Regions from separate parts of the Shinella sp. G-2 genome, predicted to be linked through region 3. Evidence: predicted binding sites of a transcription regulator. Region 3 holds the regulator's gene; each other region holds the start of a gene.

Region 1 (4,641 bases), on a different contig from region 3:
GCTCGGCTATGCGCAATATCTCGCGACCGTGGTGACGGCGAGCAACTGGATCGCCGTGCCCTTCGCCTATGCCGCGGCGCTTCCCTTTGCGCTGACGCTCGTGTTGCCCACAAGCGCGCCCTTTGCGGGCCTGCTGCTCTATGCGGTCTTCGGCGCGAGCGTCGTGCTGCAGTTCCGGCTGGTCTGGATGTGCGTCGGCAAGCAGACGCTGCTCGCTGCCGCCATGACCGCGATCTTCGTGCTTCCGCCGATGATCGTCGGGCAGGAATTGCAGCGCCTTCTCGGCACGCTGCCGGGTTAGGCGTTTCCGGCCGAAGCTGCATCGCTTCGGCGTCGGACAATGCGACAACAACACGCGGCCAGGACAAGTCCGGTGAACCGCTCGTCACCGGACTATTCACACTTAGAGCATGACAGGTTCAGCTTGAACCAGACATGCTCTAAATTCTTTTGTTCGTTTGTCTTTTCGGGAAAACCGGTTCCCACTTTTCCTGGCAAACGCTAGTAGTCGACGGCCATGAAGTAGAGCCCGTCCGGCGGCGCCACGGGGCCGCAGGCCTTGCGGTCGCGCGCCTCCAGCGCGGCGCGCACGTCATCCACCGTCCACTTGCCCTCGCCCGCCAGCTTGAGCGTGCCGGCGAAGGAGCGGATCTGGTTGTGCAGGAAGCTCTGCGCCGAGACGCGCATCTCGATGAGATCGCCGCTGCGGGTGACGTCCAGCCTGTCGATGGTGCGCACCGGGCTCCTGGCCTGGCACTGGGCCGCGCGGAAGGTGGTGAAGTCGTGTTTGCCGACCAGCACCTGGCCGGCCGCATGCATGGCCTCGTGGTCCAGGTCCTTGGCGACGAACCAGGCGCGGTTCGCCTCCAGCGCCAGGGGCGCGCGGCGCGAGACGATGCGGTAGAGATAATGCCGCCGTACCGCGGAAAACCGCGCATCGAAATCGTCGGGCACTTCCGCCGCATCGAGGATCGCGACACGCTCGCCCGCCATGCCGAGATGCGCATTGAGCGCGTTGCGGAGCGTATGCTCCTTCCACGGACGCGAAAGATCGGCATGGGCGACCTGGCCCATGGCGTGCACGCCGGAATCGGTGCGGCCCGCACCGCGGATCGAAACCGTCTCGCCGGTCAGCGACAGAATTGCCGCCTCGATGGCCCCCTGCACGGAATGGCCATTCTCCTGCCGCTGCCAGCCGACATAGGGCGTGCCGTCATATTCGATGCGCAGGCGATAGCGCGGCATCAGGCGAGGACCTCACCGGCGGCGACGGGCGTGCCGCGCAGGAAATCGGCCGCATCGAGCGGCTTTCCGCCGGCCTTCTGCAGCCGCACGAGCCGCACGGCGCCCGCGCCGCAGGCAACGGCCAGCCGGTCGTCGAGCACCGTGCCGGCCGATCTGGCGGCGGCCGTATCGATGCGCTCGCTCGCCAGCACCTTCACCCGCTCCGGCTTGCCGGCGACCGGCAGTTCGAACCAGGCGCCGGGAAAGGGCGAGAGACCGCGGATATGGTTGTGCACGTCCTTTGCGGACCTGGAAAAGTCGATGCGCGTCTCTGTCTTGTCGATCTTGGCGGCGTAGAGCACGCCGTCTTCCGCCTGCGGCGTCAGCGGCAGGTCGCCGGCCTCGAGCCTGCCCATGGCCTCGACCATCAGCGCGCCGCCCACCTGCATCAGCGCATCGTGCAGCTCGCCCGCCGTCATGGTCTCGGCGATCGTCACATGACGGGTCAGCGCGACCGGGCCGGTATCGAGCCCCTTGTCCATCTTCATGACCATCATGCCGGTCTCGGCATCCCCGGCCATGATCGCCCGCTGGATGGGCGCAGCCCCCCGCCAGCGCGGCAGGAGCGAGGCATGCCCGTTGTAGCAGCCGAGCCGGGTGCCCGTCAGGATCGCTTCGGGCAGCAGCAGGCCATAGGCAACGACGACGGCGACATCGGCATTGTGGGCGCGGAAGGCCGCGCGGTCCGCTTCGTCGCGGAAATTGACCGGCGTGAAGACGGGAATGCCGCGCTTTTCGGCGGCCTGATGCACGGGCGAGGCCACGAGTTCCAGGCCCCGGCGACCGGCCGGGCGGGGCGGCTGCGAATAGACCGCGACGATCTCGTGGCCGGCCTCGGCCAGCGCCTCCAGCGTCGCAACGGAGAAATCCGGCGTACCCATGAAGATGATGCGAAGGGCCATCGGTCAGCCTCCGTGAAAGGGAACAGGACGGCCTTGCCGCCTCAGAGCGCCTTGCTGCCGCGCATCTTCGCCGCCTTGGTGAACTTGCGGATCACCATTTCGCGCTTCAGCTTGGAAATATGGTCGATGAACAGCACGCCGTTGAGATGGTCGATCTCGTGCTGGAGGCAGGTCGCGAGCAGGCCATCGGCCTGCGTCAGCTGTTCCTTGCCGTCGCGGTCGAGATGCTTGACGGTAATGGCGGCCGGACGCTCGACCTCGGCATAATAATCCGGGATCGACAGGCAGCCTTCCTCATAGACCGACCGTTCGGCCGAGGAGGCGACGATTTCCGGGTTGATGAAGACGAGCGGCTTCTTGTCCTCACCGTCCTTGGCCACGTCGAGCACCAGCATGCGGCGGGCGACGCCGATCTGGATGGCGGCAAGGCCGATGCCGGGCGCATCGTACATCGTCTCCAGCATGTCGTCGGCGAGCTTCTTGACCTCGCCATCGATGGTCTCGATGGACTTGGAGACCTGGCGGAGGATCGGATCGGGAAGGATAATCAGCGGCTTGATGGTCATGCGCCTCCCTTAGCGCGGTTTGTTTGTGCTTTCAATCGACTTCACCCGGGTCGCGCGCGACTTGTTCACGTTATGATCTGGTTTTCGCCGCAATCCGTGATAAGGTCGCGGCATGATCGATCCCGCCCTCGACACGCTCCTCTCCTCCTTCCTCGCCCGTTTCGGTGGTCCCGGCCCGGCGCTGGTGCTGCTTGCGGCGGCGCTCCTCGCGGTGCTCGGCGTCCTTTCCGCCCGGCGCAGCCAGGCCCGCCAGCGCGAGGCCGCCGCCATGGCGGAGCTGCGCTTTGCCGAACTTCTGAAGGCGCAGACCGAGATGCAGGGCCGCGTCGCCGCCATGGCCGAAGTCTTCGGCTCGAAGCAGTCGGAAACGAACCAGGCGATCAATGCACGGCTCGACGGCCTCACCCAGCGGCTCGGCCAGTCGATCTCCGAACAGACCCGCGCCACCCACGAGAACCTGCGCCGCCTGCAGGAACGCCTGGCCGTCATCGACAACGCGCAGACCAACATCCAGTCGCTGGCGAAGGACGTCGTCGGCCTGCAGGCCATTCTCTCCAACAAGCAGACGCGCGGCGCCTTCGGCCAGTCGCGCATGGAGACGATCATCGCCGACGCGCTGCCGGCCGGCGCGTACCAGTTCCAGGCGCAGCTTTCCAACGGCGTGCGCCCCGACTGCACGATCCGCATGCCGAACGGCCAGCCGCCGCTTGTCGTCGATGCGAAATTCCCGCTGGAGGCCTGGAACGCACTGTCGGACGGCCGTTCGCCAGAAGCCGCCAAGCTCGCCGCCCAGCAGTTCCGCCGCGACATGGAGGTGCATATCCGCGATATCGCGGAAAAGTATGTGCTCGTCGGCGAGACGCAGGATACCGCCTTCCTCTTCGTACCGTCGGAATCGATCTTCGCCAGCATCCATGAGAATTTCGAGGCCGTCGTGCAGCGGGCGCACCGGGCGCGCATCGTCATCGTCTCCCCCTCGCTGCTCATGCTCTCCGTGCAGGTGCTGCAGGCGCTCCTGAAGGACCAGCGCATGCGCGAGCAGGCCCATGTCATCCAGGGCGAAGTGACGCGGCTGATGGACGACCTGACGCGGCTCGACGACCGGGTGCGCAAGCTGCACGGTCATTTCACGTCGGCGCAGAAGGATGTCGACCTCATCCTCACCTCGACGGAGAAGCTGGCGCGGCGCGGCGCGCGCATCGGCGAGCTGGAATTCGAGACGGTTTCGGCGCTTTCACAGCCGGCGGAGAAGGCAGCGGAGGGTCGGGCGGGCTCCTTGCGGCTGAGGGTAGTTGACGAGGACTAAGCGCCTCGGGCAGTGTCCGCCGGAAACGACAAGGGGCTTTCTCATGATCACCGTCCTCGGTTCCATCAACATGGACCTCATCGCCACGCCGAAACGCCTGCCAAAACCGGGCGAGACGGTGATGGGCACCAGCTTCACCACCGCCGCCGGCGGCAAGGGCGCCAATCAGGCGCTCGCCGCCCGCCGCGCCGGTTCCATCGTGCGCATGGCCGGCGCCGTCGGCGACGACCGTCTCGGCAGCCAGGCGCTCGCGCTCCTCGCCGACGCGGCCGTGGACCTCAACGGCGTGCGCTCGGCGGCGGAAGCGACGGGCACCGCCCATATCCTCGTTGCCGAGGATGACGGCGAGAACGTCATCGTCGTCGTGCCCGGCGCCAACGGCACCGTCACCGAAGAGGATGCAAAGCGCACGGTCGGCGCCATGACGCGCGGCGACTACCTCATGCTGCAATTCGAAATCCCCAATGCCTCCATCGAAGCCGCGCTCGTCGCCGCCAAGGCCCGGGGCGTCACCTCCGTCGTCAACATCGCGCCCTTCAGCCCGGACGCGCGCCGCCTCGGCGCGATGGCCGACATCCTCGTC
Region 2 (4,641 bases), on a different contig from region 3:
GCCGGCGCTGTTGGCGGCATTGCCGAGGATGACGTCGTCCACCGCCTCGGGGGCGATGCCGGTTTCCGCGAGGATGCGGCGGATGAGCGGCACGGCAAGGCTCGCCGGCTCGATGGCCGCGAGCGAACCGTTGATCCGGCCGATGGGGGTGCGGAAGGCCGCGGCGATGACGGGGATGCGATCGGGGTCAGACGAAGGGTTCGAGCGCATCATTTGCCTCCATGACCCATTGCCGCACCGTCTTCGCCTCCACCTTGCCGGAGGGCGTTACCGGCAGGGCGCGGCAGCGCCAGATGCGGCGCGGCTGCTTGTAGCGCGGCAGCACCGCCGCCATGGCGGCCTTCAGGCTATCAGGCGTCAGGTCGCCATCGGGCTCGATCACGGCGACGAGCGCGCTGCCGAGGTCGGCATCCTCGACGCCGAAGACATGGGCGGCGCGGATGCCGGCAAGCCCGGTCAGCGCGGCCTCGACCTCCGAGGGATAGATGTTGTTGCCGCCCGAAAGCACCATGCCGCCGGCGCGGCCGAGCAGGTGCAGCGTGCCGTCCGCCTCCAGGAAGCCGAGATCGCCGACGGTGGCGCGGGCGCCGAACCGCGCGAGCCCCGCGCCGTCGCCGGCGCCGAGATAGCCGGTGGCGACGAGCGGGCTTTCGACGAAGATCGTGCCGGTTTCCCCCGCCGGTAGCACCTTGCCCTCCGCATCGAGAACGGACAGGGAAACGCCGGGAAAGGCTGTGCCAACGGCTGTGGAGGAGGCGGCATCGCCGGGCGCGGTGACGGTGATGAAGCCGAGTTCCGAGGCGCCGTAATATTCCCGCAGCGCCGCCCTGGGGAAATGCTGCGCGCAGAGCGCATGATCGGCCGTCGTCAGCTTGGCCCCGGCGACGGTGATCGCCTCTACCGTCTCGAGCGGCGCGCCGGCGCAAAGCCGTCGCAGCATCGTCGGCACCAGCACGAGCCGGCTTATGCCGCCCTGCCGGATTTCGGTGAGCGCCTCGGCGGCGTCGAAGGCGCAGGCGGAATGGAAGGCCCCGCCGGCCAGCAGCGTTTCCGTCATGGCATAGAGCGCAAGGCCATGGGCGAGGGGGCCGGGGGCATAGGTCGTGGTGCCGCTGTCGATGCCGAAGAACGGCGCGCCGGTTGCAAGGCTGGTGCGCCAGGAGCGCCGGTCGCGGATGATGGGTTTCGGATCGGCAGTGGTGCCGGAGGTGAAGACGATCAGGAACGGCGCGTCGTCGTCGCCGTCGGGCAACGGGGGATGGTCGAGCGCCTTGCTTTCGCCGACCAGATGCGTCGCGTCCGTGCGCGGGTTGCGGATCCGCAGCGCATCGCCTTCGGCGGTGACGAGGAGGTCGGGATCGAGCGCGTCGATCATGCGCTGGCGCACGGCCTCGGGCAGGTGCGGATCGATCAGGGCGGCGCAGCTGTTGCCGGCGGTGGCGGCGGCGAAGGCGGCGGGAAAGAGCGCGTGGTTGCCGGTGAGGATCACGGTGAGCCGGTTCTGCGGCCCGATGATGCTGCGCCCCTCCGGCGCAAGAGCGGCGAGCGCGGCGAAGACCTGCCGCGCGGTGGCGGCGAGCGCACGATAGGAAAGAACCCGGCCCTCCAGATGGAAGGCCGGGCTCGCGGGATCGGTGGCGGCGTGCCGTTCGATGGCGCCGGACAGCGACATCAGGCGCGCTGCGGCAGCAGCGGATAGCCGGCGAGCACCGCGCGGCCGGCGAGCATGGCGACGACGGCCTTGATGAGGTCGCCCGGCACGAAGGCGAGCGAGGCGGTCGCGGCATTGCCGAGCGTCATGCCGGCGGCATAGGCGAGCCACGGAATGCCGAAGAGATAGACGACGGCGATGCCGCCGACGACGGACGCGGCGAGGAAGCCGGCATATTGCGAAAGCTCGGGCTGGCCTTCCTTCACCAGGCGCTCGGCAATGAGGCCGCAGACGAAGGCGCCGAAGACCCAGCCGATCAGATAACCGGTGCTGGGCGTTGCGAAGACGGCGAGACCGCCGCGTCCGCCGGCGAGGACCGGCAGGCCGATGGCCGCCAGCAGCAGCACCAGCAGCACGGCGGCCGCGCCGCGCTTGGCGCCGAGAATGCAGCCGGCCAGCATGACGCCGAGCGTCTGCGCGGTGATCGGCACCGGAATGAAGCCGAGCGTGATCGGCGGCAGCAGCCCGAGCACCACGATGATCGCGGCGAAGAGGGCGGCAAGGACGATGTCTCTGGTGGTCATGTCAGATTTCCCGATGGACAAAAGAGGGTGGGCATTTAGTGCCGCCGAAAACCGCGGGCGTCAATCGCCATGGCGATCGTGTCCGCGTTCTTCAGCGTCAGGATGATCAGCGGCACCAGCGTGGTGAGCGGGCGGACCGGCAGGCCGCGCGCGCGATGCGCCTCGGCGATGTCGTGATAGCGCGCCAGGATTTCCGGCACGAAGCGGATGACGAGACCGACCGCCAGGCTGACATCCGCCGCGCGCACCAGGCCGAAGCGCTCGAGCGGCAGGAGAAGCCGGGTGATCTCGTCCATGAAGGCGGAAATGCCCGTCGTTGCGGTGATGGCGGCGGCAAGGATGACGAGGGCGGAAAGGCGGCAGAAGGTGACGAAGGCCTCATGCGGCGAATGAAGGAACCAGTTTGCCGCCGCCACGAGGAGAACCGTGAAGAGCACGAAACGGACGCGCCGGAACGCCTCGGCGGGACCGATCCCGGTCGAGAGGTAAAGCGCGGCGGCAAGAGCGAGCGCGGGCGCCAGAACCCGCAGGTCGCCGATAGCGAAGAGCGCGATGGCGGCGATGAAGAGCAGCGCCAGCTTGCCGCGCACTGGCATGCGATGCAGCGGCGTGGCGCCGTCGATATCAAGCCCGTTCAGCACGCGGCGATCTCCCGGTAGGCCGCGATGGCCTCGGTCGGGCGGCCATCCGCCGCCAGCCGGCCCTCGTTGAACACCAGCACGCGCTCGAAGCTCTCGAGCAGCGCAAGATCGTGCGTGATGACAAGGACCTGTTCCGGCAGGGCCGCGACGGTGCGTTCGATGAGCGCCCGGTTCTTGAGGTCCAGCTGGTTCGTCGGCTCGTCGAGAATCAGAAGATCGGGGCCGGTGACGAGCACGCTGGCAATGGCGCCAAGCTGCGTCTCGCCGCCCGAAAGCTCGTGCACGCGGCGGCGCGCTAGATGGGAAATGCCGAAGCGCGCAAGGATCGCCTCGGTCTTCTCGGCGATCTCGGCCTTGCCGAGCCCGCGGTTCTTCAGGCCGAAGGCGATGTCTTCGGCAAGAATCGGCAGGATCATCTGGTGCTGCGGGTTCTGGAAGATGAAGCCGGTCCTGCCGCGCGCCGCCTCGGCGTCCGCCACCGTGTCGAGGCCGCCGACCGTCACCGTGCCAGCGGTCGGCTTCACCAGCCCGTTGATCAGCCGCGCCATGGTCGACTTGCCGGAACCGTTGAGGCCGACGACGCCGATGCGCCGTTCCGAAAGCGTCAGCGCCAGCGGATGCAGCGCGACGCGGCCGGCATAGTGCACCGTGGCGGCGGAGAAGACGATATCCAAGGCGGGGTCCCGTTTCAGAAAGTCGCTGCGACCTATAACACGGTGCGTCTCAAAGGAAACCGCAGGAGAGTTGCATTGCAAAGCGGATTCCCGGCACAAGACGGATGGAACAAACCAAGAATATGTGCCTATCATCCGGCATGACGATTCTTCTCTCCAACGCCGAAGCCCGGCGCATCTTCCTCGCCCGCCAGGGCCTCAGCGCGCCGCCCGGCCGCCTTCTCGGCAAGGAGGGGCTGCTGCAGCTCATCCACGACATCGGCTTCGTGCAGGTGGACAGCATCGCCACGGTGGAGCGCGCGCATCACCAGATCCTCTTCTCGCGCAACCAGACCTACCGCCGCGAGCATCTGTCGGAGCTTCTGGAGAAGGATGGCGAGCTCTTCGAGAACTGGACGCACGACGCCTCGATCATCCCGAGCGCCTTCTTCCGCTACTGGAAGCACCGCTTCCGCCGCGAGGACGCCAGCATCATCGAGCGCTGGCGCAAATGGCGCGAGCCGGGTTTCGAGAACGCTTTCGAGGAGACCTACCAGCGCATCGTCTCCGGTGGGGCCGTGCTCTCGCGCGATCTGAAGGCGGACGACCACAAGTCGGGCGGCTGGTGGAACTGGCATCCGAACAAGACGGCGCTGGAATATCTCTGGCGCACCGGCAAGGTCGCCATCGCCCGGCGGGAGAATTTCCAGAAGGTCTATGATCTCGTCGACCGCGTGCTGCCGCCCCATCACCATGCGCCGGATGTGGAGCACGACACCTTTGTCGACTGGGCCTGCCGCAGCGCGCTGGACCGGCTGGGCTTTGCCACCCATGGCGAGATCGCCGCCTTCTGGGACCTGATCTCGCCGGACGAGGCGAAGGCCTGGGTGGACGCCCATCGCGACGAACTGCGCCCTGTCACCATCGAGACGATGGACGGCAAGCCGCGCGCTTCCCATGCCTATGCCGATTTTCCGGACAATCTCGGCGATGTCCCGGAGCCACCCGCGCGCCTGCGTGTGCTCTCGCCCTTCGATCCGCTGATTCGCGACCGCAACCGCACGGAACGGCTGTTCGGCTATTTCTATCGCATCGAGATCTTCGTGCCGGAG
Region 3 (4,641 bases):
ATGCCGATTGCGCGCGCCTCGGCAAGGTCGGCATTTCCACTTTCCTCGTCGGCGAAAGCCTGATGCGCAAGGACGACGTGACGGCCGCCACGCGCGAACTGCTCACCGGCGACGCCGGCATGCTGGCGGCGGAATGATGGCCGACGACGGCCGCACGCTCACCCATATCGACGCCTCCGGCGAAGCCAACATGGTGGATGTCGGCGACAAGGCCGAGACGGTGCGCATCGCCGTCGCCGAGGGCTTCATCCGCATGGCGCCGGCGACGCTCGACCTCATCCTCAAGGGCGATGCCAAGAAAGGCGACGTGATCGGCACGGCGCGCCTTGCCGGCATCATGGCCGCCAAGCAGACGGCAAGCCTCATCCCCCTCTGCCACCCGCTGATGCTGACCAAGGTGGCGTTGGAGATCCGCGAGGACCGTGCGCTTCCCGGCCTCAGGGTCGAGGCCATGGCCAAGCTCACCGGCCGCACCGGCGTGGAAATGGAGGCTCTGACGGCCGTCAGCGTCGCCTGCCTCACCGTCTACGACATGGCGAAGGCCGCCGACCGCGAAATGGAAATCGGCGGCGTGCGCCTCCGGGAAAAATCCGGCGGCCGTTCGGGCGACTACAAGCGGGAAGACGCCTGATGGCCCTCCTGCCCGTCGCCGACGCCCTAGAGCGCCTGCTGTCGGCGGCGAAGCCGGTTCGCCGGGTGGAGACGGTTGCGCTGCACGAGGCGGAAGGCCGCGTGCTCGCCGAGGACGTCGCCGCCCGCCTCACCCAGCCGCCCTTCGACAATTCCGCCATGGATGGCTACGCCGTCCGTCACGCCGACATCGCCGAGCGCGGCGCGATCCTCACGGTCGCCGGCACCTCGGCCGCCGGCCATGCCTTCATGGGCACCGCCGGGCGGGGCGAGGCCGTGCGTATCTTCACCGGCGCACCGCTGCCCGCCTTTGCCGATACGGTTCTTCTTCAGGAAGATGCCGAAGTCCTCGAGGACGGCCGCATCCGCACGACGTTCCTCACGCCGAAAGGCCGGCATATCCGCCCGCGCGGCCAGGATTTCTCCGAAGGCGACGTGGTGCTGAAGGCCGGAGACGTGCTCGATGCCGGCCGCCTGACGGTCGCGGCCGCGATGAACCATGCCCATCTTGCCGTCTATGCCCGCCCCCGCATCGCCGTGCTGGCGACCGGCGACGAACTCGTGCCGCCGGGCACGCCACCCGGCGCCAGCCAGATCATCGCCTCCAACACCTATGGCGTTTCGGCCATCGCGCGGGCCGCGGGCGCGGAGATCATCGACCTCGGCATCGTCGGCGACGACAAGCAGGCCCTGCTTGCGGCCGTGCGCAAGGCCCTGGCGCAGGACATCGACGTGCTCGTCACGCTCGGCGGCGCTTCGGTCGGCGATTTCGACCTCGTCCAGCCGGTGCTCGGCGAGGCCGGCATGGAACTCGATTTCTGGCGCATCGCCATGCGCCCCGGCAAGCCCCTGATGGTCGGCCGCCTCGGCCCCGTGCAGTTCGTCGGCCTTCCCGGCAATCCCGTTTCCAGCCTCGTCTGCGCCCATCTCTTCCTCGAACCGCTGGTCCGCCGCCTCGCCCATCTGCCGCCGAAGAACCGGCTGCGGCAGGCCGTGGCCGCCGTGCCGCTCAAGGAAAACGACCATCGGCAGGACTATGTGCGGGCGCGAATCGCGCTCGACCCGGCGGGCAACCTGACGGTCACGCCCTTCGACAAGCAGGATTCTTCCATGATGCAGGTCTTCGCGAAAGCCGAAGGTCTGCTGGTTCGTCCCCCCAATGCCCCTGCGGCCTCGGCGGGCGCGCCCTGCACGGTCCTCCTGCTGCGCGATCCCGCCGCCTGAACAGTATTATTGTTTCAGCGGCCTCTTGCAGAACACATATGGAACAGATAGTGTATGTTCTGGATTTGTTTCACGATTCTCGGTGGAGAGGCCATGCTGACGCGCAAACAACAGGAACTGCTCCTGTTCATTCACGAGCGTATGAAGGAATCCGGCATTCCTCCGTCCTTCGACGAGATGAAGGATGCCCTGGATCTCGCCTCCAAATCTGGCATCCATCGCCTCATCACCGCGCTCGAAGAGCGCGGCTTCATCCGCCGCCTGCCCAACCGGGCGCGCGCGCTTGAAGTCATCAAGCTGCCGGACGCCTATTCGCCGAGCCTGCAGCCGCGTCGCGGCTTCTCGCCCTCCGTCATCGAAGGCAGCCGTGGCAAGCAGCCGGCGGCGCCCGCACCCGTGCAGCGCAGTGCGCCTTCTGCGGTCGAGATGTCCTCCTCGGTCTCCGTGCCGGTCATGGGCCGCATCGCCGCCGGCGTGCCGATCTCGGCCATCCAGAACAATACCCACGACATTACCGTGCCCGCCGAGATGATCGGCAGCGGCGACCACTACGCCCTGGAAGTGAAGGGCGATTCGATGATCGAGGCCGGCATTCTCGACGGCGACACGGTCATCATCCGCAATGCCAGTAGCGCCAATCCCGGCGAGATCATCGTTGCGCTCGTCGATGACGAGGAAGCAACGCTGAAGCGCTTCCGCCGCAAGGGCGCCTCCATTGCGCTCGAAGCCGCCAACCCCGCCTACGAAACCCGCATTTTCGGGCCGGATCGCGTCAAGATCCAGGGCAAGCTCGTCGGCCTCATCCGCCGCTACAACTGAGCCGCCACCGCCGGCGTGAAACTGCCGGTGCGCCAGTCATAGGCGCGATGTCGCGCCCAGGGCCGGTCGAGCGTTTCGACCGCGGGGGTCACGATGGCGGAGGACAGAGGAGCGGCAGACAGGCGCGCGGATACACCCGTACCCGCGTCAGCCGATTGCCCCGCGTCGGCAGGTCTGATTTCCAGTGCGCCCGTTCGCCGCAAGTGGCGAGCCGTCACCAGTCGCGCGCCTGAACGGCACGCATCGATCCGCAACGGAAACGGCACGACGACGAGATCGGCATTGTCGCAGGCCGTGCCGAGAAACGCGGTGTCTTCCAGCGTGACGATCCGCCAGCCGCTCGGCGATATCGCAGCACAGAAGGCTTTCGCCTCGCAGACGAAGGCCCGCGTCTTTCCGGCCGTGGCGAACGCGTCCGTCATGGCGGCCAGGGCGTTTTGCCGGTCCGCCTTCCGGCGCGGCCGCTTCCCATCCCTGGCAGTTTCGCCTGCACCGTCGGCGGCGTTCGCTTCTTCACGAAACAGTCCGGCGGTCTTCCGCAGCTCAGGCTTCCGGTGGCCGCTCAGGCGAAGCGCGCGGCGCCATTGATCGTAGATGAAGTCCGTCGGCCGGGCGCGGTTCGTTGCGGCACTGTCGTTCTCAAGGATGGCGACGAGACGCCCGTCTTCCGATACCAGCACTTCCGGCGCCGCGCCGCCTGGCCAGAACGCAAGGCCGGCGCCGAACAGCACGAGCAGCGTCCCGGCATGCCGCAGGCGCGTGCGCAGCAGGCAGGCAAGGCCGCCGCCGAGACCGATCAGCAGGAAGGCGAGCGGGGGAATGCGGCCCGTCACGATCTCCCCCTTCCAGCCGGCCACCCAGTTCGACAGCGCGATCATCCATTCGATGCCTTTGCCCATGATGGCGAAGGGAATGGCGTCGAGACCGAAGGGCATCAGCAGCACGGCGATGAGGCCGAACGGCATGACGATGGCGCTGATCACAGGCATGGCCAGCAGATTGCCGGCGAGCCCATAGGCGGGAATGCGGTGAAAGTGGCCGACGGAATAGATCAGCGTCGCAACGCCGCCGATCAGCGAGGACAGAAGCAGTCCGCCGAGGAAGCGGCCCACCGCCCCGCCGAAAAGCTGGAACGGTCCTCCCCGCCCCTCCTGCCGCGCCGGTCGCTCCCGCCAGGCGGCATAGCCGGCAACGAGGCCGAGCGTTGCCGCATAGGACATCTGGAAACCCGGATTGGTGATGGCCGACGGTGTCACCGCAAGGATGATGATCGCCGAAAGCGCCACATTGCGCAGGCTGATGGCCGAACGGCCGAAAAGCACGGCGACGAGCATGACGCAGATCATGATCCAGGAGCGCACCGCCGAGATCGCGCCGCCCGAAACGAGAATGTAGAGCGTCACCATGACGAGCGCACCCGCGGCCGCGATCTTCTTCGTCGGATAGCGTTCGGCGAACCCCGGTATGAGCGCCAGGAGCCCGCGTGCGCCGACCAGGAAGATGCCGGCCGCCAGCACCATGTTCAGCCCCGAAATGGCAAGCACATGGGCAAGTCCCGCCTGCCGCAGAGCCTCGACCGTGTCCTCGTCGATCGCGCGCTGTTCTGCCGTCACGAGCGCGGCGGCGATCGCGCCGGCATCGCCGCCGATGCGGCTGCGGATATGCTCGGTGAGGTTGTTGCGCCAGCCCGCGATCGTCTCCCGGATACGCCCCTCGAAACCGCTTTCTCCGGCCACGACCGCCGTCGGCGCGCTGTAGAAATAGCCGATGGCGCCCGTACCCGCGAAATAGGCGTCGAAGGTGAAATCGTTGAGCCCGGCAAGGGCGGGCCCGGAGGGCGGGTTGAGACGCGCTCGCCCGTTTATGCCGCCGCCGATCGCGACCGGCTCATGCCGGCTGCGCGCAAGCACGGTCACCACGCCGGGTGCGCGTTTCAGCACCGGATCGCGCGTTGCCTCCAGCGCGATG

What was found. Region 3 encodes LexA, which represses DNA repair genes until DNA is damaged. Its sites were predicted from a motif close to TGTTCNNNNTGTGTTCNG; they were not measured.
Region 1: the regulator LexA is predicted to act here: its motif matches at 2,815-2,832, upstream of V8U06_RS09095 (DNA recombination protein RmuC).
Region 2: the regulator LexA is predicted to act here: its motif matches at 3,656-3,673, upstream of V8U06_RS11545 (energy-coupling factor ABC transporter ATP-binding protein).

Annotation. Positions count from the first base shown of each region.
Region 1 covers NZ_JBBEYH010000004.1:1,598-6,238, reverse strand. Annotated here, with positions in the region: gene V8U06_RS09115 (hypothetical protein) at 1-301, shown strand, start outside; gene truA (tRNA pseudouridine(38-40) synthase TruA) at 502-1,245, opposite strand; gene fmt (methionyl-tRNA formyltransferase) at 1,245-2,186, opposite strand; gene def (peptide deformylase) at 2,228-2,752, opposite strand; gene V8U06_RS09095 (DNA recombination protein RmuC) at 2,865-4,058, shown strand; gene V8U06_RS09090 (ribokinase) at 4,102-4,641, shown strand, end outside.
Region 2 covers NZ_JBBEYH010000005.1:155,570-160,210, reverse strand. Annotated here, with positions in the region: gene V8U06_RS11565 (thiolase family protein) at 1-210, opposite strand, end outside; gene V8U06_RS11560 (class I adenylate-forming enzyme family protein) at 188-1,672, opposite strand; gene V8U06_RS11555 (biotin transporter BioY) at 1,672-2,235, opposite strand; gene V8U06_RS11550 (energy-coupling factor transporter transmembrane component T family protein) at 2,271-2,876, opposite strand; gene V8U06_RS11545 (energy-coupling factor ABC transporter ATP-binding protein) at 2,870-3,550, opposite strand; gene V8U06_RS11540 (winged helix-turn-helix domain-containing protein) at 3,691-4,641, shown strand, end outside.
Region 3 covers NZ_JBBEYH010000009.1:139,910-144,550, forward strand. Annotated here, with positions in the region: gene trpC (indole-3-glycerol phosphate synthase TrpC) at 1-137, shown strand, start outside; gene moaC (cyclic pyranopterin monophosphate synthase MoaC) at 137-631, shown strand; gene V8U06_RS16410 (molybdopterin molybdotransferase MoeA) at 631-1,854, shown strand; gene lexA (transcriptional repressor LexA) at 1,948-2,673, shown strand; gene V8U06_RS16420 (ComEC/Rec2 family competence protein) at 2,664-4,641, opposite strand, start outside.